Regions from separate parts of the Rossellomorea sp. RS05 genome, predicted to be linked through region 4. Evidence: riboswitches for the same ligand, from Rfam matches in the RefSeq annotation. Region 4 holds a riboswitch; each other region holds the start of a gene.
What was found. Region 4 has a riboswitch for S-adenosylmethionine ahead of ABJ225_RS20840 (methionine ABC transporter ATP-binding protein). Riboswitches for the same ligand answer to the same signal wherever they lie in the genome.
Positions count from the first base shown of each region.

Region 1: it holds a riboswitch for S-adenosylmethionine, as region 4 does, so the genes downstream of both, ABJ225_RS14965 (homoserine dehydrogenase) here and ABJ225_RS20840 (methionine ABC transporter ATP-binding protein) in region 4, are expected to answer to the same signal.
Region 2: it holds a riboswitch for S-adenosylmethionine, as region 4 does, so the genes downstream of both, ABJ225_RS04575 (DUF2292 domain-containing protein) here and ABJ225_RS20840 (methionine ABC transporter ATP-binding protein) in region 4, are expected to answer to the same signal.
Region 3: it holds a riboswitch for S-adenosylmethionine, as region 4 does, so the genes downstream of both, ABJ225_RS18775 (methionine ABC transporter ATP-binding protein) here and ABJ225_RS20840 (methionine ABC transporter ATP-binding protein) in region 4, are expected to answer to the same signal.

Region 1 covers NZ_JBDKWY010000005.1:256,915-264,572, reverse strand. The annotation lists gene ABJ225_RS14975 (L,D-transpeptidase family protein) at 1-314, shown strand, start outside; gene ABJ225_RS14970 (aspartate kinase) at 315-1,505, opposite strand; gene ABJ225_RS14965 (homoserine dehydrogenase) at 1,530-2,771, opposite strand; SAM riboswitch class I at 2,877-2,981, opposite strand; gene ABJ225_RS14960 (DUF2254 domain-containing protein) at 3,211-4,596, shown strand; gene ABJ225_RS14955 (M3 family oligoendopeptidase) at 4,670-6,373, opposite strand; gene ABJ225_RS14950 (DUF5068 domain-containing protein) at 6,766-7,658, shown strand, end outside.
Region 2 covers NZ_JBDKWY010000001.1:882,551-890,208, reverse strand. The annotation lists gene ilvA (threonine ammonia-lyase IlvA) at 1-618, shown strand, start outside; gene ABJ225_RS04580 (SDR family oxidoreductase) at 877-1,581, shown strand; SAM riboswitch class I at 1,855-1,959, shown strand; gene ABJ225_RS04575 (DUF2292 domain-containing protein) at 2,076-2,189, shown strand; gene ABJ225_RS04570 (phosphoadenylyl-sulfate reductase) at 2,289-2,987, shown strand; gene ABJ225_RS04565 (inorganic phosphate transporter) at 3,001-4,062, shown strand; gene sat (sulfate adenylyltransferase) at 4,085-5,224, shown strand; gene cysC (adenylyl-sulfate kinase) at 5,234-5,827, shown strand; gene ABJ225_RS04550 (nitrite/sulfite reductase) at 5,840-7,450, shown strand; gene ABJ225_RS04545 (DUF3906 family protein) at 7,465-7,658, shown strand, end outside.
Region 3 covers NZ_JBDKWY010000009.1:27,663-35,320, reverse strand. The annotation lists gene sufD (Fe-S cluster assembly protein SufD) at 1-50, opposite strand, end outside; gene sufC (Fe-S cluster assembly ATPase SufC) at 68-853, opposite strand; gene ABJ225_RS18795 (YuzK family famiily protein) at 1,160-1,336, opposite strand; gene ABJ225_RS18790 (carboxymuconolactone decarboxylase family protein) at 1,578-1,943, opposite strand; gene ABJ225_RS18785 (MetQ/NlpA family ABC transporter substrate-binding protein) at 2,017-2,844, opposite strand; gene ABJ225_RS18780 (methionine ABC transporter permease) at 2,860-3,528, opposite strand; gene ABJ225_RS18775 (methionine ABC transporter ATP-binding protein) at 3,525-4,532, opposite strand; SAM riboswitch class I at 4,683-4,789, opposite strand; gene ABJ225_RS18770 (thioredoxin family protein) at 5,484-5,795, opposite strand; gene ABJ225_RS18765 (toprim domain-containing protein) at 5,798-6,157, opposite strand; gene ABJ225_RS18760 (YusG family protein) at 6,294-6,527, opposite strand; gene gcvH (glycine cleavage system protein GcvH) at 6,616-6,999, opposite strand; gene ABJ225_RS18750 (arsenate reductase family protein) at 7,093-7,449, opposite strand.
Region 4 covers NZ_JBDKWY010000012.1:61,458-69,115, reverse strand. The annotation lists gene ABJ225_RS20850 (MetQ/NlpA family ABC transporter substrate-binding protein) at 1-76, opposite strand, end outside; gene ABJ225_RS20845 (methionine ABC transporter permease) at 94-759, opposite strand; gene ABJ225_RS20840 (methionine ABC transporter ATP-binding protein) at 749-1,762, opposite strand; SAM riboswitch class I at 1,832-1,936, opposite strand; gene ABJ225_RS20835 (response regulator transcription factor) at 2,197-2,877, shown strand; gene ABJ225_RS20830 (sensor histidine kinase) at 2,877-3,872, shown strand; gene ABJ225_RS20825 (ABC transporter ATP-binding protein) at 3,963-4,646, shown strand; gene ABJ225_RS20820 (FtsX-like permease family protein) at 4,643-7,159, shown strand; gene ABJ225_RS20815 (glycerophosphodiester phosphodiesterase family protein) at 7,480-7,658, opposite strand, start outside.

The sequences.
Region 1 (7,658 bases), on a different contig from region 4:
CAGTGAATAAACGGTGGCTCCGCCTTTATAAAAATGGAACACTGGTGAAGCAATATCCCATAGCAGTAGGAAGGATGCTCCATGAAACCCCGATCGGTGAGTTCATCGTGATCAACAAATCTCCCAATCCAGGTGGTCCATATGGGACGATGTGGATGAGCTTGTCGAAGCAAGGTTATGGCATCCATGGAACCAACGATCCAAGCTCGATTGGAAAAGCGGTATCGGCTGGATGCATCCGGATGCAGAATAAGGACGTGGAGGAGCTGGCAGGAATCATCCCGGTGGGAACACCTGTCATGATCACCCCTTGATCACCTCACGACCCTTTTGGCCCCGGAAGCATCGAGACCGGCAAACGTGTGGAGCACGTCAGCAGCTCTGTAAATATCCTCCGACCCGATAAGGGCCGTTACCTTTTCCGGATCTTCATGGATGGAAGATACATCGATTCCGGAATCACCAAGAGCGGACCTCACCCCGAACCTCAGAATGTCTGAACCTGGTGATTTCACGATGGTCACTTTTGCCTGCTCCACCTTCTTCGAGAATTCCTGGCCAAGATCGCGCAACAGATGCTCGACGTCGCTGCGGTCAGACGCATCCACCGTCAGGGTCAGATCCTGCCCCTTCCAGTGCAAATCGGGTTTCACGTGGATGACTTCGAGGGATTCCTTGAGAAGGGATTCCAACCCGTAAGCGGCATCCTTCATACTGATGGAGGCGACCTCATCTTTGAACGCAACTCCGACAGGGCCCCGATCAGTGATATGAATGTGGTCATCCACGAGTGTTCCCTCGCCTTTGATCAAGCCTGGAAGGATACGGAATGGAATCCTGCTCTTTTTTGAATGAAAGACGGCCCTGGGATGGATGACAGCTGCCCCGGAATCAGCGAGACAGAGAACCTCACGGTAGGTAAGATGTGGGATTCTCGTCGCAGCAGGGACAACCCGGGGATCGGTCGTATAGATCCCATCTACGTCCGTATAGATATCACAGCGCTCCGCACCAAGGGCTGCAGCAAGGGCCGTCGCCGTCGTATCGGAACCTCCCCTTCCAAGGGTCGTGATTTCACAGGCATCTGTGAATCCCTGGAATCCCGCCACCACAGGGATGATTCCTTTACGGAGCTCATCCTGCACCCGGGATGGGTCGATCCCTTTTATCCTGGCCTTCCCATGGACGCCATCTGTTCTGATGCCCGCTTGTCGCCCAGTAAGGGAGACGGCTTTGAATCCCGCCTCTTGAATCGACAGGGTCAACAGGGCAATGGTGATTTGTTCACCAGTGGATAACAGGAGGTCCATTTCCCGTTTCGGTGGATGGGCCGTGATTTCCCCCGCGAGCTTCGTCAAATGGTCGGTCGTGTCACCCATAGCGGACACGACGACGGCCACTTCTTTCCCCTTTTGCTTCTCACGGATGACATGCTGGGCCATCCGTTTGATTCTTTCCACCGATCCCACTGAGGTGCCTCCGAATTTCTGTACGATGATCTCCACCATGTCCCCTTCTTTCGTAAATAGTTAACGTACCGATGCTTCCCTTTTCAGTCTGGACTCGAGGGGAAGTTCCTTCAAGACAGGATAGGGCTGCAGCCTCTCATCTGCTTGCTGCACTGCGTTCAACTCTTCTTCACTACCTCTGATGAAGAGATACAGGTGGCCACTCAGTGTGATGCGGTCCAACAGATCAAAGCGGTCGACCCATTCCGGCAATGCCTCATCCGGAGTCCTCACCACCCATTCACCATCACGGCCGGAAAGGGATTCGACTCCTATTCTGGCACGCGTCTCGGAAGATGCGTATCTTCCTTCGATCAGTGAGAGAAAATCCTCCACCATCGCACTTCCTGTAGGTAATTTACCCGCTCCCGGTCCTGAAAGAGTGACCCTTCCCACCAGGCTCCCTTTTACAGACACAACGTTTTCAACATTCTCCACTCCATAAAAAGGATGGGATTCCTTCACCAATACGGGTTCCACTACCCCGCTTATGCTTTCCCTGTCCCTTTGAATTGACCCGACATGCTTGAACCGGAGGGAGAAGGATTCAGCGGCCTGCAACCAATCGCTGGTTAGATCCGTGATCCCTTTTTTCGGGACCGCTTCCCAGTCGGGCTGACAATGGAAGGCTGCTCGACTGAGGATCATGAGCTTATAGAAGGCATCCTGTCCTCCAACATCACTGGTGGGATCTGCTTCTGCGTATCCTTTTTCCTGAGCAATAGAAAGGGCCCGCTCGAAGGACAAGCCTTCTTTCCTCATCTGGGAAAGGATGAAATTGGAGGTCCCATTCAATATGCCTTGAATATGTGTGATTTCATTCACATTCAGAAGTTGCCTGATGGCACCGATAATGGGAAGTCCTCCTGCCGTAGTCGCTTCAAATCCGACTGCGACTGCCCGTTCACGCGCACGTGTCAAAAGGTCCTCACCCTTCGAGGCAAACATCGCCTTATTGGCCGTTACAACATGGATCCCCCGTTCGATGGCCTTGGTGAGATAGGTGTAACCAGGTTCTTCCCCGACAATCGCTTCAAACAAGACATCGATGCCCTCATCTTCCAGGATTTCGTCAAAGTCCGTCGTGACCTTGATGCTTGGATCAATCTCTCTTTCCTTTAATGGGTCTTTGATCAAGATGGCACGGATCCGCACCTCTTTTCCCGTGATATCCTTGATCCTTTCGCGATGTGTGTCCAGGGCTTCGTATACTCCCTGACCGACGGTTCCGAATCCGAGTAGTGCTACGTGCAATTCTGACATGTTTCTTCCTCCTAAAGGGTTGAATGACTTGGTTGAAAGATGGCAGGGGAAACAAAAAAGTCCCCTTCTTATGGTTAAGAAGAGGGCTTATCAGGCAGGCTCCTCCCCTTATCTTCCAGATCACCATCGATCTGTAGGAATTGGCACCTTTCATGATTGCAGGTTGCCGGGCTTCATCGGGCCTATTCCCTCCGCCGCTCTAGATAAGAGTGTGTGTTTTTCTGGTTTGTTCAGTCAATAAGTATGAGTAGGATTATATAGGGGATCAGGGCTTTACGTCAATAGGTTTTTTATCTTTTCTGATAATTAGACTCTTTTCGACCCCTTAAAAACAGGGCTAAAAAAGATTTATTTAAAATACCTCAAAATACGTTTTAACCCGCACATGGAGGGAAACAAATGACTACTCAACACCATTCAGAAAGGATCGGGTTACACCATGTTTAAGAAATTCCTGCCAAATGACGTCCAAAAGTACCTGCTCATGTCCAAAAGACAGCGGGCTCACGAAATCCAGCTCACCATCTGGTTCATGCCCTTCCTTTACATCTGCCTGTCCCTGCTGCTTGTGGCATGCACCTTGTTCCTAGATCTGAAAGTAGAGCTGTCTCATTATGTACCAAAGCTCTTCAGCATGAATGCATCGGTCACAAGGACGCTTGTCAGCACCCTGATCGGCGGGGTCCTCACTCTGAGCGCCTTTACCTTGAACTCCCTTCTCGTCGTCCTTACGACATTCAGTGGACAGTTCTCGCCCCGCATGCTGCTGAATTTCATTTCCGATAAAAAGACTCAGCATGCTCTCGGCATCTTCAATGGGAGCTTTGTCTTTGTACTATTCATCTTCCTCTTCATCGGAAGTTCAAAGAAAGAAATGTTCACCGCCGCACCCGTCTTGACCGTCATCGTTGCCTTCATTGCGGCCATCACCTTCATCTTCTTCATCAACCACGCCTCTACGTGGATGCAGGTCCATAATATCACCTACAACATGAAGAAGGTATCCGAAGTCATGATCAATCAAACACTGAAAAAAGATCTGGAATGCCACCGGACAAAGGATGATCATCCCCAGTTCGATCTGGATGAAAGCAAGTGCCTGAATGTCAAAGCAAAGGCTTCTGGCTACGTACAGATTATCGACTTTCATTCCATGATTGAGAAAGCTCGGGAGGATGGGATCATCGTACGTCTGCACTTCAAGATCGGCGATTTCGTCCTCTGCGGCAACGACATTATCTGCCTTTACGGTGCGGATGAAAAAAAAGTCGATATGGAAAAATATCTAGCTCTAATTGAAATCGGACATAAAGAAACGGAAATTCAGGATCTTCAAATGGGAATGCATAAACTGGCAGAGGTGGCCATTAAATCTCTAGGCAATGATGATCCAAAAACAGCATCCAATACCATTCACCAGATTACGGATCTGATGCTCACCATCAATCATCATCTGTCATTCTCTCCTTATTTAATTGACGATGATGAGGATGTTAGGGTCATTCTCGAGATTGAAGACTTTGATTATTACCTGTATCGCGGATTCGGATACGTCAGGCATTATGCCAGGGGCAACCACCTGATCATCACTGATATCGTCAAGGCTCTTTCACGTCTTTCAGAAACCCTTCCGCGCGAACGGCATCAATGCCTGTGGGACTTCGCCGCCAACACCATCGATCATATAGAAGAATCCGTGATCTATGAACTGGATAAAACCTTCTTGCTCACCGAACTGAAAATCCTTGCCAAAATCACCGGTCATACTGATGAGTACCAACACATCCACCATAGATTTTATCCCGATGCCAATCGGAACGTATAACTGATGTTTCTCGTACGAATACAAAAAGAGCCCATTGGAAGCCGTAAAGCCCGCATCCGATGGGTTCTTTTTGTTATGAATTCTTCACGATGGATCCTTCAAGTTCATCAATCTCTTTTTCCACGAACGCCACAAGCCCCTTGATCATATCAGCGGAAAAATCAAAAGATAGTCCTGCCGCTTCATACACATCGGATAGAGAAGCCGTATTCCCGAGACGGAGCGCTTCCTTGTACCCTTCGATTGCCCGAGCGGGGTCTTCTTTGTAGATCCGGTAGAGTTGCAATGCCCCAAGCTGGGCGATGACATACTCGATGTAATAGAAAGGGACCTCAAAAATATGAAGGACAAAGAGCCACTGCTTCTTCTTCACCTCTTCATACCCACTCCAATCCTCTTCCGACGACAGATAGCTGTCTACGATCCTTCCGTACGCCTCTGATCGCTCCTCCTTGGAATGACCAGGGTTCTCGTACATCCAGTGCTGGAACTCATCGACCCTTATTCCTGACGGGAAGAATTGGATGATGTCCCTCAGCATATCAAGTTTGGCCTGACGCACCTGCTCTTCGGAATAAAAATGATCCCAGTGATCCATGGACAATAACTCCATTCCCATGCTCGCAAGCTCAGCCGATTCCATCGGGGTCGCCCGGTCAAAAGCAAGGGGGAGAGTCCGTTTGAAATCATTGTGGATGCAGTGCCCCATTTCATGGATCAGAGTCGTCACATCCCCATGGGTGCCCGAGGCATTCATGAAAATGAACGATAGACCGGAAACAGGTAGCGATTCACAGAAACCTCCCGGGGACTTATTCTTCCTCGTCTCAAGATCCAACAGCCCCTTCGTATCCATCAGGTGGAGAAGTTCAGAAAATCGAGGAGAAATCTCTCCCAATACGCGTCCGGTCTTCTCCACCAGTTCGTCACCTGTCTTGAATGGTCGCAGGGGCTCTTCATCCAGCGGCACGGCCCTATGATCATATGGACGGATGGATTCCACGCCCAACTCTTCTGTTTTTTTGGACAAGATCCTTCCGATTGCCGGCACAACATGCTCACGGATCGAATCCGCCAGCTCCTTGCAGTCTTCCGGTGTATAGTCGAAACGATTATATTTCTTGAACATATAATCCCGGTAGTTCGCCAGACCGCTGTTGGCAGCCTTCTGCTCGCGGATCACCATGAGCTCATCCATGATTTCTTGTAGTTCCTCTTCCACCCCACCGAGGGCTCCGAATAGTTGATCGTAGACCTTTTTCCGTTTCGTCCGGTCCGGATCTTCGAGCAGGGGAAACAGCTGGGGAATCGTCAGTTGCTCTCCTTCCCACTCTGCCGTCAGAGCCCCCGTCAGTTCAAAGTATCGCGTGGCAAGCCGGTCCTCCTTTACTTCAAGATCAATATTTTCTTCCCTGTAGAGTTCTGCAGCCGTTTGTTTACTCCTGATAAGGCGTCCATATACGTTTTTATCCAATTCATGTGGACTCGATAACAACTTTTGATCCAGCTGCGCTTCATACCTCTTAAGGAGGGGCAGCACATGCTCCTGATCGAACTGATACGTTTCCTGAACCTCTGTATCCTGATTGTGGGTCTGGAAATCGATGTAATGGCCATCAAGGGCTTCCCGAAGTTCATCCTGATAATCCGATACCTGTTTCAGCCAGTCTTCCACCTCTTCGGCGTTATGAAACGGAGCCGCCAGAAACTCTTCGAATCTCGTTTTCATCGCTTCTATATTTCTCATATCATGGGTTTCTACATACACCTTTGACATCTTCTCTCCCCCTTTTAACTCTCTTAATTTTACCATTAAAATCCATACACACTCAACTTTTCGGCCGTCCTGGTTTACAAAATGACAGATATGGGAAAAAACAGATCGAAAGAACCAAGTAAAGGTAGTAAAAGGGAAATCATCTTCACTATCACATTTATTCCATTATTAGGATTTATATGGAATCGTTATCCTTATTGATTCCATCTCTCTTCCAAAATCCCAACTTCTTCTTCCTTTTGATGATAAGGACTTTTTTCCTCAATCAAGATCAAGGTGATAGTACCTATTCTTTCATGAGAGAGCAAGCAAAGAATGAATAATGGTGATTGATAGAATTTGGAGATTTCCCTTATACTGTTAAAGGTTCAAACTAGAAAGGAAGTCATAGCATGCAGAAGAAATGGATCTTGGCAGGAACGATCGCCGGTATGCTCGCATTGACCACCGCATGTGGAAACAGCGACACGGCAGCAAAGAAAACAGATGAGGATAAAAAATCCGAACAAAAAGCAGAAAAGAAGGAACAAACCGAGAAAGAGACTTCAGGAGCAAAACTCGAGAAAAAGGATTCCTCTTCCACCCAATCACAATCAGGCTTGATCAATCCTGATCTCGAAGCAAATCTTCCAGACGCCACCCTGGACGTCGTCTATGAAAACGATGAGCCCGGCATAGAATTGAAATCAAATAATATGTCCTTCATGGTAGACCGTTATCAAGTGGTTCACGTCAGTAATGCACCTGCTGGTGAGTTCGATGGAGATGAAGCGTATATCGTATCCATGAATGGAAGCATCGATAATCAAACCAATGGAGATCTCTACTTCAACAACCCGGATATCCTCGGAACGGATCAGTTCGATACGCATATGATGAAGCTCGACTACTCAAGGGAAGTCAGGCTGCACCCGGAGATGGACGGAACCGTTGATGATCCCGCCCACTACCAAAAGGGCGAGAAGCAAGAAGGCATACTCGAATACATATTGACGAAAGAGGAATACGAGACCCTCAAGGATGCCAATGTGAAGTTCCGCGTCGCCCAAAGCTCTGCCGATAAGGACTTCTCGGAGAAAGTCAGCGATGAAAAAGTCTTTGATCTTCCCCTATCGGGAGAAAATGCCGAAAAGCAAACGGCTGTTTCAAAGGAATTCTACCCTGACAGCATCCTGAAAGATAATGTGGCAGAAAAAGAGATGCTAGCAAAAAATGAATCCATCGGTAAAACCGAAACCGGTGAGAAGGTGGACGTCACACTCGATGGCGTGCAGTTCACGAAGCT
Region 2 (7,658 bases), on a different contig from region 4:
GGCGCTGCCGCCATGAACGAGTGCCTGACCCAGGGCAAGCATGTCACCCTTTCGGATATCGATCCCTTTGTAGACGGTGCCGCAGTTAAGAATGTAGGTGAAATCACCTACAGGATCTGCCGGGAGGTATTAGATGATCTGCTTGTGGTGCCTGAAGGAAAGGTATGTTCAACCCTCCTCGAACTCTATAATCGCAATGCGATCGTTGCAGAGCCTACTGGTTCGCTCTCACTCGCAGCCCTCGATCAGTATGCCGATCAGATCAAGGGGAAAAACGTGGTATGTGTCGTGAGCGGCGGCAATAATGACATCGGCAGAATGCAGGAAATCAAGGAACGATCGATGATCTTTGAAGGATTGCAGCATTATTTCATCGTTCATTTCCCCCAAAGGGCCGGAGCCCTCAGGGAATTCCTCGATGAGGTGCTTGGACCTCATGACGACATCAACCGCTTTGAGTATACGAAGAAAAACAACAAAGAGAGCGGACCCGCACTCGTTGGAATCGAACTCAAGCATAGGGAAGATTACCCCGGACTACTTGACCGGATGAATCAAAAAGGATTTGCGTATCAATGTGTCAATCAGGATAAGACGCTGTTTCAATTATTGGTGTGACAACAGGATCCCGGAAAGCCCAACGGCCGTCCGGGATTCTGTTGTATCTGTATATACGCAGTGAAAGATGATTACGTGATCCTGGCGCTCACTCAACACAAATACGCTCATCCGTAAGGGAGATGCAGGAACATTCCATAATATGCCGAATTGATACGTAGAGTGGTTGCAGTCGAGTGCAGCCCACTGAATGAACAACCATTCACAAAAGGAGTGAGCAGAACGTGACCAATATAAAAAGGGTGGCCATCGTCACCGGTGGAGCTAAAGGAATCGGAAAGGCTTGCACAGGAAGGATATCAGGTTGCAGTACTGGACACGGATGACGCAGCCCCTCGATTGATGGGGGAAGACGCACGAGGGGGTGGACCACTTCTGAGAGTCACGGATATTTCCAAATCGGATGATGTAAAGGGAGCCGTGGCGGAAATTGTTGGATTCTTCGGACGGATTGACATCCTCGTGAACAATGCAGGCGTGATCAGGGAAAATCTTCTTTATAAAATGTCCGATGGGGATTGGGATACGGTCATGGACGTCCATCTGAAAGGAGCGTTCCTCATGACGAGGGAGGTCCAAACCTTCATGGTCCAGCAAAAGTACGGGAGGATCATCAATGTATCCTCCACATCTGCATTGGGGAACCGTGGACAGGCGAATTATTCCACTGCCAAAGCTGGCCTTCAGGGGTTGACGAAGACGCTTGCCAGCGAGCTCGGTCCTTACGGGATCACCGCAAACGCCGTGGCACCAGGATTCATTGAGACCGATATGACGCGCCAGACCGCCGAGCGTATGGGTGTTCCGTTTGACGAATTGGTCAGCATGAGTATCAGTCAAATACCGGCCAGGCGAAGCGGTCAGCCTGAAGATATCGCCAACGCCGTTGCCTTTTTTGCAGATGAACGCTCATCATACGTGAACGGTCAGATCCTGTACATTTCCGGCGGGCCGGCTTCCTAATCAATTATCCAAGTATGAAAAATCGTGGCTGCCTGATCACGTTTTTTTTGTTTGCGGACACAGCCTACTATTGTTTGGATGAATGGAATCAAGAATTTGGATAGGCCCACAAATAAAAAATGGTGGTTGAATCGTATTTCTCTGAATACGTTGTGTTAAGGGCCTGGAAGAAATGAGTTTGTGAAAAATAGTTCAAATTCATTATTCCTATAAAAAAAGTCGGATTGACTTATCTCAATTATCTGTTATTATTTTAGTTATTCAAATGAATATAACTTATCCAGAGTGGTGGAGGGAACTGGCCCGATGAAACCCGGCAACCTACATAATGTAAGGTGCTAACTCCAGCAAAATGGGACTCATTTTGGAAGATAAGGTTCGATACCTGAACAGCTTTCCGAAATGGGGGGCTGTTTTTCCATGGACCCAGATGTTGTAAACGGGGGGGGAAGTCGATGAACAAGAAGGATAAGCAGGAAAATGAGGCGGAATGGATGGATACGATCAATTCCATGCTTGAAAACATGGACTTCGGTTCCATTACGATCGTGGTGCAAAACGGTAAAGTCATTCAATTAGAACGGAATGAAAAAGTACGAATCAAATAATCATGCTGACTAGAAAAACTAGAGGCATTCATCCGCAGGTTTTATTTGACTGCGCATGAATGTCTTTTTCTTTTGGGCATGAGGAAAGCGGTGATCAACGTGTTGACACACGAAAATTGGAAAGAACATGATCAGGACTTCGGGGTTGATCCCACCTACAAAGGGGCCCTGAACGTCTTGGAATGGGCATATGGGCATTATGGTGACAGGATTGTGTACGCATGCAGCTTCGGAATCGAGGGAATGGTCCTGATTGATCTCATCTCTAAGGTGAATCCCAGTGCAAACATCGTCTTCCTGGATACCGATGTCCACTTCAAGGAAACGTACGAGACAATCAAAAAAGTGGAAGAAAAGTATCCTTCCCTTCAAATTGAGATGAAAAAACCTGCGCTATCCCTCGAGGAACAAGCAGCACAATTTGGGGATCGGTTATGGGAAACGCAGCCGAATCAGTGCTGTCAGATCAGGAAGCTCGATCCGTTGAAGGAGGTGCTTTCAGGCGGGGATGCCTGGATTTCAGGGCTCAGGCGCGAGCAGTCCCCGACGCGGAAGGATACACAGTTCATCAATAAAGATGACAAGTTCAGTTCCATCAAGATCTGTCCATTGATCCATTGGACATGGAAGGATGTATGGAGATATGTCCATAAACAATCCCTTCCATATAATGTGTTGCATGATCAAGGCTACCCGAGCATCGGGTGCTCCCATTGTACATCCCCTGCTTATGATATGAATGATTTGAGATCAGGCAGATGGACAGGCAAAGGCAAGACGGAATGCGGGCTACACTAGGAGGGTAGACATGCTGGAAATCATCGCCATCATCATCAGTTTATTCTTTGCCATGAATATTGGGGCAAGCGGCGCGGCTGCCACAATGGGGGTGGCTTACGGATCGGGTGCCATCAAGAAAATGAAAGTAGCCCTTGTCATCTGCTCCATCGGGGTCCTTGCCGGTGCAGTCCTCGGAGGTGGTGAGGTAGTCAAAACCATCGGGTCGGGAATCATTCCATCAACCATCCTGACGTCCAAGTTAGTGATCATCATTCTTTTATCCGCTACTTGTTCCCTTTTCATTGCCAATCTGATGGGAATCCCGCTTTCGACAAGTGAGGTGACGGTCGGGGCTGTGGTGGGAGTAGGGGTAGCATATCAGGTTCTATTCATTAAATCCCTGCTGACCATCATGTTGTTTTGGGTGATTGTCCCGTTTACGGCGTTCATTCTTACATGGTTGCTTGCTAAAGGGCTATATGGGCTCGAAAAGCGGGGGTGGACATTCAATCATACATGGATCGGGTACGTTTTGATTCTCGCTGGCTTCCTGGAGGCCTTCTCTGCGGGCATGAACAATGTGGCCAATGCCGTCGGTCCCCTGGTTGGGGCCGGCATGCTGAAAGCGGGTCCGGCCGTTTGGGTGGGAGGAGCGTTTGTCGCAATAGGGGCACTTTTATTGGGTGCTAAAGTAGTGGAAACGAACGGCAAGAAGATCACCCGGTTCACCAAGCCAGAGGGGATCCTCATTTCTAGTGTAGGAGCCGGTCTGGTGATCACAAGTTCGATCTTCGGGCTTCCCGTACCCCTGGTCCAGGTGACGTCTTCTTCCATTATTGGACTTGGCACCGCCAGGAACGGAAGGGAAGTCATCCAGAGCGATATCGTGAAAAAGATCGTGAAGATCTGGATCGTCTCACCACTTGTGTCATTGAGTATTTCGTATTTCCTTGTAAAGCTTTTGGTCGACTATGACATTTATTCCATCATCATCCCCGTTTCGGTCATGATTGCGACGATAGGGGCATTATCCTTGATGAAAGCAATCCGGAAAGAAAAACGGGCCGTTCATGAAGATGGTGGAGGAATCTGATTGTATTGAAGGAGGAAACATAATGAGTTTAGAACCACATGGAGGAACACTGATACGATCATTTGCACCTGAAGAGGAAGTGGAGATCATCAAGACGGAGATTCCCCTCGATGAGATTTCATTGAGCGATCTCGAATTGATAGCGATAGGAGGATACAGTCCCATAAATGGCTTCCTGCAAGAAGCAGACTATAAGAGTGTTGTCGAGAATCTGAGGCTTGCCGATGGGACCGTCTGGAGCATCCCGATCACCCTGCCAGTGGAACAGGAGGTTGCAGATCGCTTAACGGTCGGGAGTAAAAGCAGACTGGTATACGACGGGACAACGTACGGATCGATCGATGTAAAGGAAATCTTCACCCCTGATAAAGAAAAAGAGACGCTGCTCGTTTATGGAACCACAGACCTTGAGCATCCCGGAGTCAAAAAGCTTTTCCACCGTGGCCCCATCTATGTGGGAGGGGAGATCACCCTACATAAGCGCTTGAATAAACCCTTCGAAGCTCACACATTCGATCCTGTGGAGACGAGAGCGGCTTTCAAAGAAAAAGGGTGGAAGACGATCGTGGGATTCCAGACCAGGAACCCGGTTCACAGAGCTCATGAATATATCCAAAAGACGGCTCTAGAAACAGTGGATGCCTTATTCCTCAATCCCCTTGTCGGAGAAACGAAGTCAGATGATATTTCGGCTTCGATCAGGATGGAAAGTTATGAGGTCCTTCTCAAAAACTATTATCCTACGGACCGTGTGTTCCTGGGGGTATTCCCGGCAGCTATGCGTTATGCAGGACCTCGCGAAGCCATTTTCCACGCGCTGGTGAGGAAAAACTATGGATGCACTCATTTCATCGTGGGACGTGATCATGCCGGGGTCGGAGACTATTACGGAACCTATGATGCACAGAAGATCTTTGAGCAGTTTAGCGAGAATGAAATTGGCATCGTACCATTAAAATTCGAGCACAGCTTCTACTGTCAGAAATGTGAAGGCATGGCAACGACCAAAACGTGCCCCCACGGAAAAGAGGACCGGGTCATTCTGTCGGGAACGAAGGTGCGCGGCATGCTGAGGGCAGGGGAAGTCCCTCCAAGCACCTTCTCGAGACCAGAAGTCATCAAGGTGCTCATCGACGGATTGAAGAAGGAAGAATCACAGTAAGGAGGAGAAATCATGTCTGATATCGTCTGGCATGAAAGTGCCGTAAAAAAAGAAGACCGCCGAAATAAAAATGGCCATGGCAGCTTCATCCTTTGGTTCACAGGGCTATCTGCCTCCGGGAAGTCATCGGTTGCCAATGCCCTGTCCCATCGACTGTTCCAAGAAGGAAAGCAAGTGTATGTACTCGATGGAGACAATGTCCGCCACGGATTGAATGCCGACCTCGGCTTCAATGAAAGGGATCGAAAAGAAAATATCCGCAGGATCGGTGAAGTATCGAAGCTATTCGTGGACAGCGGTCAAATCGTCCTCACCGCTTTCATCTCGCCTTACAGAGAAGACCGTGCCGTGGTCCGCAGTCTGGTCGGTGAGGGAGAGTTCCTTGAGGTCTATGTTCATTGTCCCCTTGATGAGTGTGAAAAAAGGGATCCGAAGGGGCTATACAAAAAAGCAAGGAATCAGGAGATCCCGAATTTCACAGGCATCAGCGCCCCTTATGAGGAGCCGGAAAATCCTGAAATCACGTTGAACACAAAAGAACATTCGGTAGACGAGTGCGTTGAGCAGATTTGGAATCATCTTCAAGTCAAACAATTGATCTAAGGAGTGGAGAGCATGGCATATCAGAAGCACTGGGAACAAAATGAGAAATTGAATAAAACCGAACAATGGAAGCTTGAGCGGGATGGCTTGACTATATTGGAGGATATCCCTGAATACGCAAAAAATGGTTTTTCATCGATCCCGAAGGAAGAGTGGGATAAGTTCAAATGGGCAGGCCTGTATTTGCAACGTCCAAAGGAAGATGGTTATTTCATGATGAGGGTCAATGTCCCTTCTGGCATCCTTACCTATGATCAAGCCGTCGAACTTGCAGCCATCTGTAAAGAGTATGGTCGTGATGTGTATGACATCACGACGCGACAGGCAATCCAGTTCCACTGGCTTAAAATCGAACAGATTCCCGACATCTTCGAGCGTCTTGAAAAAGTCGGCCTTTCCTCCGCAGGTGCTTGCGGTGACATCACAAGGAATATCGTCGGTAATCCATTGACGGGTATCGATCCGGATGAACTGTTCGATACAAGGGAAATCGTGAAGGAAGTGTATGACTTTTTCCAGCTCAATGAGGATTTCTCAAATCTTCCGAGAAAATATAAGCTGTCCATCTCTTCGAACATCAACAATGCATCCAATGCTGAAATCAACTGTGCATCTTTCGTTCCTGCCACCAAGGTCATTGAAGGCAAGAAGGTGGCAGGATTCCACCTGAAGGTTGGGGGCGGACTATCTGCCAGACCATTCCTTGCCGAGACGCTGGATGTATTCATCGAACCTCATCAGGTAAAGGACGTAACGATTGCTGTAACCACGATCTTCAGGGATTTTGGATACAGGGAGAAGAGGCATCTCGCCCGTTTGAAGTTCCTCGTTGCCGACTGGGGACCTGAAAAGTTCAAGGAAAAACTACTGGAGTATGTCGAGCTACCTGATGGTGGGGAAGATGCCGTAACGGGATGGAATGCAGGCTACTTTTACGGAGTAAAGCCTCAGAAGCAAGAGGGGCTGAACTATGTGGGACTGAATGTTCCGGTAGGCAGACTCAGTTCCGACGAAGTGCTGGAGCTTGCAAGGATATCAAAAAAATACGGGAACGGGGAACTGCGAAACTGCAATTCACAGAATCTCATCATTCCGAATATCCCGGATGAGCATGTGGACGCCCTGTTGGAAGAAAAAATCTTCGATAGAATTTCCACGAGCCCGTTATCCTTTATCGGATATTCCGTGTCCTGTACAGGGATTGAATATTGCAATCTTGCCCTCGTCGAAACGAAGGAGAGAATGCGAAGGATCGCCAATGAACTGGATCGTGAACTGAGCCTCGATGTGCCGGTGCGCATGCATATGGTCGGGTGTCCCAATTCATGCGGGCAGAGACAAATTGCCGACATCGGTCTTCAGGGAATCAAGATGCGGACAAAGGACAAAAAGATGATCGAGGCCTTTGAAATCTATGTAGGAGGAACACTCCAAGATGGAGGGACGTTGAATGAAAAGCTGAAGGGGAAAGTGGAAGCCGAGCAGCTTTCAGATGTGGTAAAGGGTCTCCTCATCCACTTCAAGAATACGAAGGAACCGGGAGAAGCCTTCTTTGACTACGTGAATCGTGTAGGAACGGCCGATCTGCAAGAGTCACTGGACGGGTTGCTTCAGGAAGCATAAAGGGGGATGAGTAGATGAATCTGTATCGATTTGAAGTAACGACCCATACCTTTGTTACCCCCGTCGTGGTCGCAGCAGACTCCGATGAAAAAGCATTTGATCTGGTGGAGATTGAATTAGAAAAGTATTTTCTGAAGAAACCTGAAATCGTGGACATCTCTCTTTATGAGAAACGGAGATTGCGAGGCGGAGGAGCGGCATTCGTCCT
Region 3 (7,658 bases), on a different contig from region 4:
TAGGAGCTGACATAGTCTTGATCTACTGGTAGTTTCGTTTCTACAGTCATATTCATCCCCCTAACTCTTACGCTTCTTGGCCGACAGTTTCGTCTTTGATTCCCAGTTCTTCTTTGATCCAGTCATATCCTTCTGCTTCAAGGCGCTGAGCAAGTTCTTTACCGCCGGATTTCACAACACGACCTTGCATCATCACGTGAACGTGATCAGGTGTGATGTAGTTCAACAGACGTTGATAGTGAGTGATGATCAAGCAGCCGAAGTCTTCTCCGCGCATTTTGTTGATTCCTTTTGACACGACTTTGAGGGCATCGATATCAAGTCCTGAATCGATCTCATCAAGGATGGCAATCTTAGGCTGAAGCATCATCAACTGAAGGATTTCGTTACGCTTCTTCTCCCCACCGGAGAATCCTTCGTTCAGGTAACGCTGTGCCATATCCGGATCCATTTCAAGGTATTCCATTTCAGAATCCATTTTGCGGATGAACTTCATAAGGGAGATTTCTTCCCCTTCTTCGCGTCGGCTGTTGATAGCAGAACGAAGGAAGTCGGCATTCGTCACACCGCTGATTTCACTTGGGTATTGCATAGCGAGGAAAAGACCTACGCGTGCGCGTTCGTCCACTTCCATTTCAAGGACATCTTCACCGTCGAACGTGATGCTTCCTTTTGTCACTTCGTATTTCGGGTGACCCATGATTGCAGATGAAAGAGTGGATTTACCAGTACCATTCGGTCCCATGACCGCGTGAATTTCTCCACCTTTGATTTCAAGGTTGACACCCTTGAGGATTTCTTTACCCTCGATCTCCACATGAAGATCTTTGATTGTTAAAGTAGAACCTGCCATGTATATTACCTCCGTGACTTTATAAATGAAATAAAGGGATTCTTTATCCATTCTCAATTTATTATCATTACAATCTTATAACAAATAAAAGCTATAATCAACTTTTTCAGACAAAAGGGGACGGCGTGGAAACGGGAAAAAATACCCTTCTATTGTTGGCCCAAACGCCCTTCTGCATACATGATCCGTCCCATGAGCAAATCACGTTCCTACATCCCCTACCTTATCACGGATGAATGCCCATTTAAACCTCTATACATAAGAAAAACCAGTGATTCATCCATCACCGGCTCCTCCGTCATTCTTCTATATATTAGCATGCACTTTTCGATCGAGTGCAGCAATCATCCTGCGGCTTTCCCTATAATCCTTCTCTCTCTGCTTCTCTACTTGCATCCGAACTTCATGCTTTCGTTTGTACACCTCGTACCCTACTCCGTGGGCTCCATGCATGGCCTTTTCCATTTCGCTTGTGTACGACATACTGTCAAGAGAGTCGATAGTGAATCATTCCTTTCAGGTTTTTGTGTTACTCATTAAGGATACTACCCTGCCATTCTTTTGCCAAAACGTGTGTGGGGTGATTTTTTCAGAAAATCATCCTTCACTCCTGTTCTGCGCTAAATTGTCAGACTTTCTTACACGTTTCCGCCTGTATCCTCCTGAAAGGAGTTCATCCTCTTTTGAAATGCAAAAAAAGAGAGTCCGAAGACCCTCCTTTCATTTAATGCTTCAGTTCATTCAGATCGTGCATGGATTGCTGAACAAGCGTGACCGCCTGGCTCATGGCTGCTCCGCCTCCAAATGCAGCAGTTACTCCCACGGCTTCAAGGATTTCCTCTTCCGTACATCCTTGATCGAGACAACCCTTTGTGTGGTAGATGATGCAGTACTCATCTTGAGAATACAAACTGATGCCAAGGGCGATCAGCTGCTTCTCTTTCTTTGATAATACCCCTTCACGGAAACAATGCTCCGTGAAAGCATTGTATTGCTGCGCCAGGTCCGGCATTTTTTCAGTGAAGATCCCAAGCCCCGTCTTATAATCGAGCAGGGCCGCTTCCGTCGTATTTCTAGGCTCTACCTGCATCACTTTCAGCTCCATTCTAATTCGAGTGATCGAAAATAGTATGAGCTTATTGCAAAAAGATTATGTTTGGTATTTATTCTTTGACCGGAACCACGGAACCTTTCCACTCTTTATTGATGAAGTCCTGAATTTCATCAGACTGAAGCACCTTCACGAGTTCCTTGATTTCTTTTTTGTCTTCATCGCCTTTTTTGACCGCGATGATGTTCACATACGGTGATTCCTTGTCTTCAATGGCAATGGAATCCTTGACCGGATCCAGTCCGCTATCGATGGCATAGTTGGAGTTTATGACGACTGCATCGCCTTCTTCATTATTGTAAAGCTGAGTAAGAAGGGCCGGCTCGTATTCGTAGTCGAATTTCAATTTTTTAGGGTTTTCGGCGATATCATCCAATGTCGCCTGGGTTTTATCGATCCCATCCTTCAATTTGATCAGACCGTTTGCTTCAAGCAAAGTCAGGATCCTTCCGTGCTCTGCCACGGAGTTACTGAATAGAATGGTTCCGCCTTCCGGGATATCTTTAAGGGATTTATGCTTCTTCGAGTAGACAGCCATCGGTTCAATGTGAATTCCGCCGGCACTGACGAAATCATATCCGTGTTCTTTCTTTTGCCCCTCAAGGTAAGGAATGTGTTGGAAGTAGTTCGCATCCAGGTCCCCGCTGTCCAGATCTTTATTCGGGAGTACGTAATCCTGATACGTCTCGATCTTCAGGTCGATCCCTTCTTTTTCAAGGATCGGTTTTGCTTCCTCAAGGATCTCAGCGTGAGGGACATTGGATGCTCCGACCACGAGTTCCTTTGAATCGCCTGAGCTACCGTTGCTCCCGCCGGTTCCGCATGCTGCCAATCCTATAATACTCGCTGCTGCAATCGTTCCCACTAGCCATTTTTTCATCTGAATTCTCTCCTTTTATCGTTTATCTATTTTATTGGTGAAATAATCACCGACAAGCTGAATGATGAATACAAGAACCAGGATCAAGATTGTCGCCGCCAAGGTGACATCGGTCCTGCTGCGCTGGAATCCATCCAGGAATGCCAGATTCCCGAGACCGCCAGCTCCGATGACGCCTGCCATTGCGGTATAACCGACCAATGCGATGGCCGTCACGGTGATTCCCGAGATGAGAGCCGGCATGGATTCTGGGAGAAGGACCTTCATGATGATGGTACTCGTCTTGGACCCCATGGCTTTCGCTGCTTCGATGACCCCTTTATTGACTTCGCGGAGGGCGATTTCCACCATCCGGGCATAAAACGGGGCAGCACCGATGATCAGGGCCGGCAAGGCCGCGTTGGCCCCCCGGATCGTCCCGATCAATACCTTCGTAAATGGAATCAGTAACACAATCAGAATGATGAAAGGGATGGACCTGAATATATTGACTGCCGCATTGGTAATCGAATAAGCCGCCTTGTTCTCCCAAATGTTCCCCTTCGATGTAAGGAACAAGAGGATTCCAAGGGCAAGACCGAGGAAAAAGGTCAAAATGACCGACATCCCCGTCATGTATAAGGTTTCAAGTGTTGCCTCCCACATTTTCTCCCAATCGACATTCGGAAAGACTTTTTCAATCATCTCTCCATCACCTCCACTTTCACTTGATTTTCAGCAAAAGCGACGGCCTGATCCACAATCAATGGATCTCCGGTGAGCTGGATGAACAACGTTCCGAAGGCCCCTTTTTGCGTTTGGGATATCTGCCCTTGAAGGATGTTCACTTCAATATCGAACCGGCGGATCAGCGCTGTGATGAGAGGCTGATCTGTGCTTTCTCCTACAAACGTCAGTTTCAGCACCTTCCCATCCGGACAATGTTCCAAGACATCATCCGATTCCTGTTGCTGAGAAACTTCTTTTACAAAACGCTTCGTCACTTCTTCCCTAGGGTTCCGGAACACGTCAAGTACGTCCCCTTCTTCCACGACTTTACCTGAATCCATGACCGCTACCCTGTGACAGATCTTGCGGATGACATGCATCTCATGGGTGATCAACACGATCGTTAATCCAAGGCGATCATTGATATCCACCAGGAGGTCGAGGATGCTGTCTGTGGTCTGTGGATCAAGGGCGGAAGTCGCTTCATCGCATAGCAGCACTTTCGGATCATTCGCCAGCGCCCTGGCAATGCCGACCCGCTGCTTCTGCCCTCCACTCAATTGCGATGGATAAGAATCACCTCGGCCTTCAAGCCCGACCAGGTTGAGAAGCTCATTTGCTTTTTTGATCCTCTCTTTTTTCGATACACCTGCAATTTCGAGGGGAAACTGGATATTTTCCAGGACCGTCCTCGACCAAAGAAGGTTAAAATGCTGGAAGATCATACCCATTGACTGCCTTGCCTCCCTGAGGGACCTCCCTTTTGCCTGTGAAATGAGCTGACCGTTCACATCGACGGAACCATCAGTAGGGACCTCAAGCCCGTTCAGCATCCGGATCAACGTGCTCTTTCCGGCTCCACTGTATCCGATCACACCGAAGATTTCTCCATCCTTGATGGTCATATCCACCCCATCGACAGCTGAAACCGTTCCGTTTTTCGTTTGAAAGATTTTTTTTACATCAGAAATCGTAATCATGTTGTATCCACCTCGCCATCAGTAAAACCACCGGTTTACTAGGAATTATATCCAAATGACGTTTGCTGTTAAATCATCGAACGTCATTTGAAAAATAAAAATGCCTTTCTGCGATAAGCAGAAAGGCATACTATTTCAATAGCAGACTTTCTCTCATCTGTCGAAGCCTTCGCTTCGAGTGAATTGGCACCGTGTCAATTTTCATTGACGGTTGCCGGGTTTCATCGGGCACTTCCCTCCACCACTCTTAATAAGAGATAAACGTTATTTAATTATCCATACTAAATACTCAGAAATTTGTTACTAAAAAGATACTATCACCGAATAAACATGGTGTCAATTCATTTTTGCACATTATACGCTCACTGGTTCAACGATGTGAAAACGGGTCAACCAAAGCACGGATTCAGCAAACAACAAATGCCGGTAACCCCCACGGACTACGACATCCTTTTTATCAACAAGGGAAGTTAATCGCTCATTCCCTGCAAATAAAGAAAGTAACTGCCGGACCTCTCCAGCAATTATCGTCAGATGGGGATCAGGGTGTGGTTCGGGAAGTACGGCGCATCCCTTATTCGAAATAGACAGACTGTACCCGCTTGAGCCACTTTGGAAGTGTAGGACGAAAGGTGTGTCTGGAAATAATAATTGTAAGTGATACCTGGTCTCGCATTGATCTACTACTTTCTCTAAATACTCTCTCATGCAACCCCTCCAGTATCTCGGATACTTAACTAATTCCACTACTGGATTGTTTATCCTCCCGTACTTTCTCGACAGATTGTGGACGGACTGTCGAAGGAAGGGCCCAATAGACAATATATTGGCGGGTTCGTTTCATTTCCCGAGAAATATGTCCCGGTATGTAGAAAAGTCGTAGTGGTTTCCGTTGAAATCCATCTATTTCTTTTGCTATTCGAGCATAAAAAAAAGGCCTTTTTGGCCCCTTCACGCTATCTTATTCAATGCTTCATACAGAAACGGTACAGACTGGAACGCATAGATCCGGTCGACCTCGACTCCATCTTTGAACAGGAGGAGGCAAGGAACGCTCTCGATCGCATACTCAGTTGCGAAATCCGCCATGTAATTCAGATTTGCCTTTGCAAAAACAAACGGTTGGGGCAGATTTTCTACGATCTCGATCATCCTCCCTGCAACCTGACAGGTCCCACACATGGGTGTATACAAATAGAGGGCAAGCAGTCTTTCATTCTTTCGAATCGTTTGCAGCGCTTCATGGCTGTTCAACTCTTTCAAAGCTAATTCATCCTTTTTCCAAGATATTGTTGGTGGACATCAATATTGGCTCCGATCAAAACGGAAGCGAGGTGATATTCCGGGGCAGCAGCCACTTCCTTGTACATCCTGTCGATATACAGGTGGCCTGCTTCCGGGAACTCCCGCTTGAATTGCTTGCGGAGTTTTTCACCGGCTTCGTCGGCATCCACAAGGATGTATACGTCCCTGTCGATTAATGAATCAATCAGTTCGTCCATTTTAGTCAGACTGATCGTACCATTGGTACAAATGATTTCCACGGGCTCACTGATGATATCTTTGACCTTTCGTTTATCGGATGTGCCTTCTACGATCAGGACTTTTTCATCCACGACTTCCATGACAATCACCTTGACTTTCAGTGAAGTAGTAAAAGATTATTAATGGTCCACTTATTATCTCTATTTTCTCATGTCAGTGGTATTTTGCAAAGGATTTGATCCTAAAGAACACCGGGGGGAATCCCCCGATGTCATGTTAACACCATCCACCTTCATCGCAATCCGTATAGCGGGCGTCATGCCCTTCTGATGAGGTATAGCTCTGGTAGATTTTATTTTCTTTCGCCTCGAAATTCGGCTGCATGCTGATCCCCTCCAACGAAAGGGGGACTTTCCCGATTGATTGGTTATCAAGGAATAGCTCAATGGAGCCATCCTTCACTTTTCCGATGACACGATCGGTCACATCGGCCTGTTTAGGTGTGAGCATGACCATCATCCTTTCATTAAAGGTTGAATTTATCTTGCCCTTGAGAATAAAAAAACACCTTGAGAATTTATCCCAAGGTGTTCCTGTTTTAGCCTTCGTTGATCATTTTATCGTATTCTTCAGATGTCATCAGTTTGTCCACTTCACCAGCGTCTGAAGGTTCCACAACAACCATCCATGCTTTCTCGTATGGAGATTCGTTGACGAATTCAGGGCTGTCAGACAGGTCTTCGTTCACTTCGACCACTTTTCCTGATACAGGAGCGTAAAGTTCAGAAACGGTCTTGACCGATTCAACGCTTCCAAAAGGCTCGTTCGCTTTGACTTCATCGCCGACTTCCGGCAGCTCGACAAAGACGATGTCACCAAGTTCTGATTGTGCGAATGCTGTGATCCCGATTCGGACGTTGCCGCCTTCGGACTTTACCCATTCATGTTCTTCTGAATAACGCAGTTCTTTCGGTGTGCTCATCTTTATCCCTCCATGCTAGTTATACAAACTAATATTGACACATTCTTTAAGAGAAAAGCAAGGAAGTCTTGCACAAATATTCTGCTGCTTCCATTACTTCCAAGTATCTTCAAACGTTTCTTCCTTGAAGCCCAAGGTTACCTTTTGACCATCGGTCGTGAGGGGGCGCTTGATCAGCATCCCATCTGAAGCCAGTAGTTCGAGGAGTTCATCTTCTGAGGCGGTATTGACCTTGTCTTTCAAGCCCAGTTCCCGGTATTTCATGCCGCTTGTATTGAAGAATTTTTTCAGGGGCAGTCCGCTTTTTTCATAAAGATCTTTCAGCGTCTCCTTGGACGGTGGCTCCTCGACAATATGTATTTCGTTGAAATCAACCTCTTCTTGTTCAAGCCATTTTTTCGCCTTGCGGCACGTCCCGCATTTAGGGTAGGAATAGAATGTGATTGCCATTGTTTTCACCACCTTTCATTTGAGTGCTTTCTTCATCATTATATCCGTTTTTGTGCTTGGCGAACAATACCGGCTGTCGATTGTTGTAGAGAATGATTTGACGCTGTCGTCTGTTCCATTAAAAAAGCACAATCTGCTGCTATGCGCAACTTCCAGGAATCACATAGGCGGAAAGAGGGCGATGGGTAAGCAGGATCTGCATGCATCAA
Region 4 (7,658 bases):
TGTCGCTGCTGTTGCCGCACGCCGCCATGAGGCTGACTGCGATGGCAAGGCCGAGTAGTAATGTCCATTTTTTCATTGTGTTTCCTCCATTATCTATCGTTTGTCTACTGCTTTGGCAAAAATGTCGCCGGCATATTGGATGACTTGTACAAGACAGATCAAGACGACCACCGTCGTGAACATGACCGTGTTGTCATATCGGTAGTATCCGAACCGGATGGCAAGGTCACCGACCCCTCCCCCGCCGATTGTACCCGCCATGGCGGAGTAAGCGATAAGGGATATCGCCGTGATGGTGACGCCCTGGATGACAGCTGGTTTGGCTTCCGGAAGAAGCACATCCTTAATGATCATCCACGGGCTCGCCCCGACGGATACCGATGCTTCAATGACTCCCTTGTCGATTTCCTTCAGTGCGGTTTCGACGATCCGGGCGAAGAACGGAATTCCAGCGACGGATAGGGAGACTGAAGCCGCCGTCGGTCCGATCACATCCCCTGTGAGGATCTTCGTCAGAGGAAGGAGCGCCACCAGAAGGATGATGAACGGGACCGACCGGACCATATTCACAATGAATCCAACGATGGATTTCACGAAGCGGTTTTCGAGGAACAGCCCCTTATCCGTTGTGAAAAGAAGCACTCCGAGGGGAAGTCCGATGATAACAGCAATCAACAGGGATATCCCCACCATATACAATGTTTCTAAAAATGCCTGATTCAGATCCGGCAAGATGTCAATGATGGCTTCAGGCAGCATCTTCAAGCACCTCCAGACTTTGCGTACGCTGGGTAATGAATTCGATGGCGGCATCGATTTCGGCGCGTTCTCCGATCAATTCCATGATGAAGATCCCGAGTGGCACTTCCTGGATGTATTCGATCTTCCCGTGAAGGATATTCCCTTTCACGTGATACCGCTGGAAGACATCGGACACGACGCTTTCTTCTGCAATGGAGCCTTTGAATTGGATCTTGATCAACGTCCCTTTCCTTGCCTTCGCCAAATGATCCGGCAGGTCGAACTGAAGGATCGTCTCGATGAACTGCCTGGTCAGGGGCTCCTTCGGATTCGAGAAGAGATCATATACGGGACCTTCTTCAATGATCCGTCCATCCTGCATCACGGCCATCCGGTCGCAGATTTCCTTGACGACTTCCATCTCATGGGTGATGAGGACGATGGTCAGTCCGAGCTCTTCGTTCAGCTTTTTCAATAATTTCAGGATCGACCTTGTGGTATTCGGGTCGAGGGCGGATGTTGCTTCATCGCACAGAAGAACGGATGGATTGTTCGCAAGTGCCCGGGCAATCCCGACGCGCTGCTTTTGACCTCCGCTCAGCTGAGCGGGATAGGCATCTGCCTTATCCGATAGGCCGACCATGGCGAGAAGCTCTTCCACACGCGGCCGGATCTCAGCCTTTGGCACCTTGGCCGCTTTCAGGGCGAATGCCAGATTGCCGTAGACCGTCTTTGCCTTGATCAGGTGGAAGTGCTGGAAGATCATGCTCGTCTTCTGCCTTGCCGATCTGAGCTCGCGTGGAGACAGCTTCGTAAAGTCCAGTCCGTCGATGATGACCTCACCTGAAGTAGGTCTCTCCAACAGATTCAAGCAACGAATGAGGGAGCTTTTCCCAGCTCCGCTATACCCGACGATTCCAAAGATTTCTCCCTTTTCAATCTTGACGGAAACGTCATTGACGCCGATCACAGTTTGCTTTTTCGTTTTATACTCTTTCACAAGATGGTTGATCTCGATCATTGCGCTTCACCTCTTTTTCCAATAAAAAATGCCTCTTTCAGCTGAAAGAAGCATCGCATATCGATCATCGACTTATCTCTCAGAATGAAAACCATCCTGCAGGAATTAGCACCGTTCCATATGGAGGTTGCCGGACGTCATAGGGCCTGATCCCTCGGTCGCTCTTGATAATTTGAATACTATATAATTTTTGAAGATTTCATCTATAAGAGATAATAATGGGTATTTGGTTGGGTGTCAACTACCATTCACACCTATGGAAACCATGTAAGCGTTACCTTCACTTTAAGATTAGGCTCGAATTATTTTTGGTCCTTTCGAAAGGTTTGCTCATTTCCGCCAATCATTGGTCCCTGTTCATACTGCCACCACTTTGACGAAGCCTGCCATTTTCCATATGATAGGCTTACATCATCATTGATCCGGAGGTCACTATGAATATTCTATTAGTTGAAGACGATAAGACGATTGCAGCAGGACTTGAATACTCCCTGCAGAACGAGCAATTCGGCACATTTGTTTGCCATAATGTCGCTGCCGCTGAGGACATGATCAACACCCGCTGGACAGAGATTGATCTGTTCCTCTTTGATTTGTCCCTTCCCGACGGGAGCGGCTATGACCTGTGCTCCCTCGTAAAGAAAAAGACCGATAAACCGGTGATCTTCCTGACGGCCATGGACGAAGAAGTCAATGTGGTCATGGGTCTTGATATGGGAGCAGATGATTACATCACAAAGCCGTTCCGTGTCAGGGAACTCATGTCACGGATCAAGTCGGTCCTACGCCGCTACGATAAGCAGACGCCTGCCCATTTCACACTCGGCGACATCAAGATCCTTCCGGCTGAAGGCAAAGTATATAAGGGCGGCGAAGAAATCCAGCTGACGGCCCTCGAGTACCGGCTCCTTCTGATTTTTGCCCAGCACAAGGATCAGGTGCTCACGCGTACACAGCTCCTTGAGAAAATCTGGGATGTGGCAGGCGATTTCGTCAACGATAACACCCTCACCGTCTACATCAAACGGTTGCGTGAAAAACTGGAAGACGACCCGCAGAACCCCGGTATCATTAAGACGATCCGTGGAATGGGCTATAAGGCAGGAGACCGCTGATGCTGAGGAATAAAGAAATACGGGTGTTCCTTGTAACGATCGTGATCATCGCCGTCATCGGAACAATTTGCGCATCTTACATAAGTCTGCAAGCGTCTGTGGCCATAGCCGTCACCTCCCTCCTACTCATCACAAGCTTCATGCTTTACACAGCCTGGCGCTACAGGGAAATCGGGAAGCTTTCCGACTACCTTCGAAAGATATCAAATGGAGACTACTCCCTCGACGTTCGGGACAACCATGAGGGGGAGCTCAGCATCCTGAAGTCCGATATGTACAAGGTGACACTCCGACTATCGGAAAACAGCTCACGCCTCCAGGAAGACAAGCTCAAACTGACCGATGCCATCTCGGATATTTCCCATCAGCTTAAAACACCCCTCACCTCCATGATGGTCATGTCCGACCTGTTGAGGAATCCGGGCTTGGATGAAGGAAAACGCCGGGAATTCACACGCCGTATCCAGGTCCAGCTTGAACGGATCGAATGGCTCGTCTCCTCCCTATTGAAACTCTCAAAGATCGATGCGGGAACGGCACGCTTCAAGAAGGAGAATGTGGACGTGTCTGCCCTCATACGGGATGCCGTGGACCCTCTTCTCATCCCCATGGAGATCAAGGACGTAACACTTCAGATTGAAGACGAACCGGCCTCATTTGTTGGAGACGGGAACTGGACGAAGGAAGCCATCATCAATATATTGAAAAACAGCATCGAACACTCATCAGAGAGAGGACGTATCACCATCGCCTCTCAGGAAAATGCCCTTTTCACTGAAATCACCATTACTGATCAAGGCAGCGGGATCCCGAAGGAAGACCTCCCCCATATCTTCAAGCGCTTCTACCGGGGAAAGAATGCCACGGAAGACAGCGTCGGAATCGGCCTTGCCATGGCCTACAGCATCATGAAGAACCAGGACGGTGACATTGAAGTATCAAGCAGCCCTGCGGGAACGACCTTCTCACTCAAAATCTACAAACATACCATCTAGCCAGGTGACAGAATTGTCACTTTCACTGTCACGGAAGAGTCATTTTAGGCAGATATACTAAAAGCATCAACCAACTGGAGGTACAATTTTGTGAATATCTTACAAATTGAAAATCTGTCTAAAGTGTACGGAAAAGGGGAAACGGCGGTCAAAGCACTCGATAATGTTTCGTTCACAGTGAAACAAGGGGAATTCGTCGTCATCATCGGACCTTCGGGTTCTGGTAAATCGACGCTACTTCACATGCTCGGAGGAGTCGATCGCCCAAGCTCGGGACGCGTCCTCGTCAACGACACCGATATGTACAGCTTGAATGAAACCCAGCTTGCCATATTCAGAAGGAGGCAGATCGGGCTCATCTATCAGTTCTACAATTTGATCCCAATCCTGTCGGTGGAAGAAAATATCACACTTCCAATGCTTCTTGATAAGCAGAAAGTGGATCCGAAGCAGCTCAATGACATTACAACCAGACTCGGATTGACTGAAAGGCTCGGCCATCTGCCGAATCAGCTATCCGGTGGACAACAGCAGCGTGTATCCATCGGCCGAGCCCTCATCAGCAACCCGGCTCTCATGCTTGCCGATGAGCCGACGGGGAACCTTGACAGCAAGAACTCCGAGGAGATCATGGAACTCCTCAAAATGTTCAACAAGACATACAAACAGACGCTGATCGTCATCACCCATGACGAGCGCATCGCCATGCAGGCGGACCGCGTCATCTCCATCGAAGACGGGAAGATCTCCAAAGATGAGGTTCTCCGTCCATGAATATCATAAACAAACTGACCCTCAGACATTTGAAAGAAAACAAGCGCAGGACCATGGTCACCATCATCGGTGTCATCATCTCCGTCGCCATGGTGACCGCCGTCTCGACCCTGTTCGTCTCCTTCCTTGATCTCATGAAGCAGGACAACATCAATAAAGGCGGAGAATGGCACGTCCAGTACAAGGACATCAACCAGGAGCAGCTGGATGCCATTAAAAGTGCAGAGAATACGGATAGTGTTTTTCTTCGCAAAGACCTGGGGTATTCGAAAATTCAGGATCCCCCAAACGCAACCAAGCCGTACTTATTCTTCACCTCATTGGATAAAAAAGGCCTGAAGGAAATGCCTATTAAGCTGAAAGATGGACGCTTTCCTAAGAATGATGGGGAAGTCGTGGTTTCACAGGAGATCCTGAACCAGAAAAACAACAAACTTAAAATCGGTGATCCATTATCAGTCGAACTCGGTGACCGGTTAATGGACGATATGACTCTCTATCAGGACAATTCATTCAATGGAGACGAGGAGGATTTCCGCACTAAGGAAAAAGCCTCGTACACGATTGTCGGTACCATTGATAAACCTGATTGGGAATACCCATGGGCTCCGGGATATACGGTGATCAGCTTCTTGGACGATAAGCAGGCAGGAAGCACGGCGTTTATTACGGAGAAAAAGTTGAGCAAAAATCTCTTTGATGATGCAAAAGCCTTCGCAAAAAAACATGACATCACGACCGTTGAGTTCAACCACGAGCTTCTGCGCTATTACGGGGTTTCGAATAACGACAACCTTAATGCGACACTTTTTGGAATGGCTTCCATCATTGTTGGGATCATCCTGATAGGCTCCGTCGCTTTGATCTATAACGCTTTTGCTATCAGCGTTTCGGAGCGTGCCCGCCACCTTGGAATGCTCTCAAGCGTCGGTGCCACAAAGATCCAGAAACGAAACTCCGTCTTCTTTGAAGGGGCTATCATCGGCTTGATTTCCATCCCGATCGGCCTGATTGCCGGAATTGGTGGTATGGCCGTTACCTTCTGGTTCATGAATACCACTTTGACGAACGTATTTGCAGACGGATTAAAAATATCTGTTTCCATTACTCCATTTTCCATCCTTGCAGCATGTGCAGTCTCGATAATTACCATTTTCATCTCCACATTGATTCCTGCGAGAAGAGCGTCGAAGGTATCAGCCATTGACGCGATCAGGCAGACACAGGATGTAAAAATGAGCGGTCGTAGCGTAAAAACATCTAAACTCACCCGAAAAATGTTTGGCATCGAGGGAGAAATCGGGTTGAAAAATCTGAAACGGAACAAGAAGCGATACATCGCTACTGTATTCTCACTCGTCATCTCCATCATTTTGTTTCTCTCGGTATCGTTTTTCACTGACAACATCAAGAAATCAGCGGGCATGACACAGGAGAACTATGATTTTGACATACAACTCACTGGTCCATCCAACAACCTTGAAAGCCTGAAGCCATTTGTGAATGCGGAAAACGTCACAGATTCCGTCTTATTGGAATATGTCTCGTTCCAAAGCTGGCTAACCAGTAAGGACGTTCCATCGGCATTAAAGAAAGATCCTGATTACCATGCGAACTTAAATGATGGGAAGTATGCGTATAACCTCCAGCTGCATGGCCTTGACGAGGAAGATTTCAAGGAGTACCTCAAGAAAACCGGTAGTAAAGTCGATCCTGACGGGGTTGTTGTAATCAACATGCTTAAATATCAGGGATCAGATCGCAAATTCTATCAATCGGAAGCACTGGATCTTCAAAAAACGAAGAAGCTGGACTTGTATGACTTCAACGGTGAGGAAGATGAAAAAGTTGGATCCATTAATATCGACGGAGAAGCCGAAGAGGCACCAATGGGAATCAGAGTCGGTTATGGTCTAAACCTGATCATGAGCCGTGATACACTTCAGAAAATCCAAAAGGAAACCGGCTCAACTAATTCCATCCCTTTCCTTTATCTGAATAGCTCTGATCCTTCCGCAACCCAGGAGGCGATCGATGAGTCGAAAAGCGGAGACGTTGAGGTATTTAACATCACGCAAATGAAGGAAGAAAACGAACAGTTCTCCCTTCTGGTCTCCATCTTCGCCTACGGATTCATCACTCTGATTTCAGCCATTTCGATCGCGAATATCTTCAATACGATCTCGACAAGCATCTCACTACGGAAGCGTGAGTTCGCCATGCTGAAATCTGTGGGCATGACGCCGAAGGGCTTCAATAAGATGATCCATTATGAGAGCATATTCTATGGCTTGAAATCGCTCCTTTATGGTCTGCCAATCGGGTTCGCAGCCATGTATCTCATGCATATGGCCCTGAATGAATCGTTTGAATACAGCTTCTCCCCTCCTTGGATGAGCGTGCTGTTCGTGGTCGTTGCCATCTTTGCAATCGTGGGATCCGCCATGCTCTATTCCACAGGGAAGATCAAAAAACAGAACATCATCGACGGATTGAAGCAGGAAAACATTTAATAGGAAAAATCGGCTGTTAGCCATAGTAAAACCCGAATTCATTTGCCTGTGATGCAAATGAATTCGGGTTTTTAATTTATTTCATGAACATGACCATTTTATTGTCTCTAGCGGTTGATTGGAGTGCAAGACGAAGACTCCTGCGGGAAGAGTAGCTAATGTGAGACCCCGCAGGCTTGCCGAGGAGGCTCACGGGCTACCCGCGGAAAGCGAAGTCTTGCACGGAAATCATGAGCGGTAGTAAGAACCTACACTGATTGTCTATTCATTAAATGGGACTTGGTTAATTTTGTCCCAACCTCCTTCTTGCTTACATATCCTTACTTCACCGTCACCTCAATCGGCTCAGACACCACATTCCACTCTTCCCCGAGCATCGTGAACGTATGCTTGGCGAATACTTGTGCCTTTCCAGGGGCGATGGCTTCAATCGTATTGCCGTTGACTTTCACGACTCCATTCCCTTCGGCGACGAATAGTTCGGTCTCGATATTCTCAC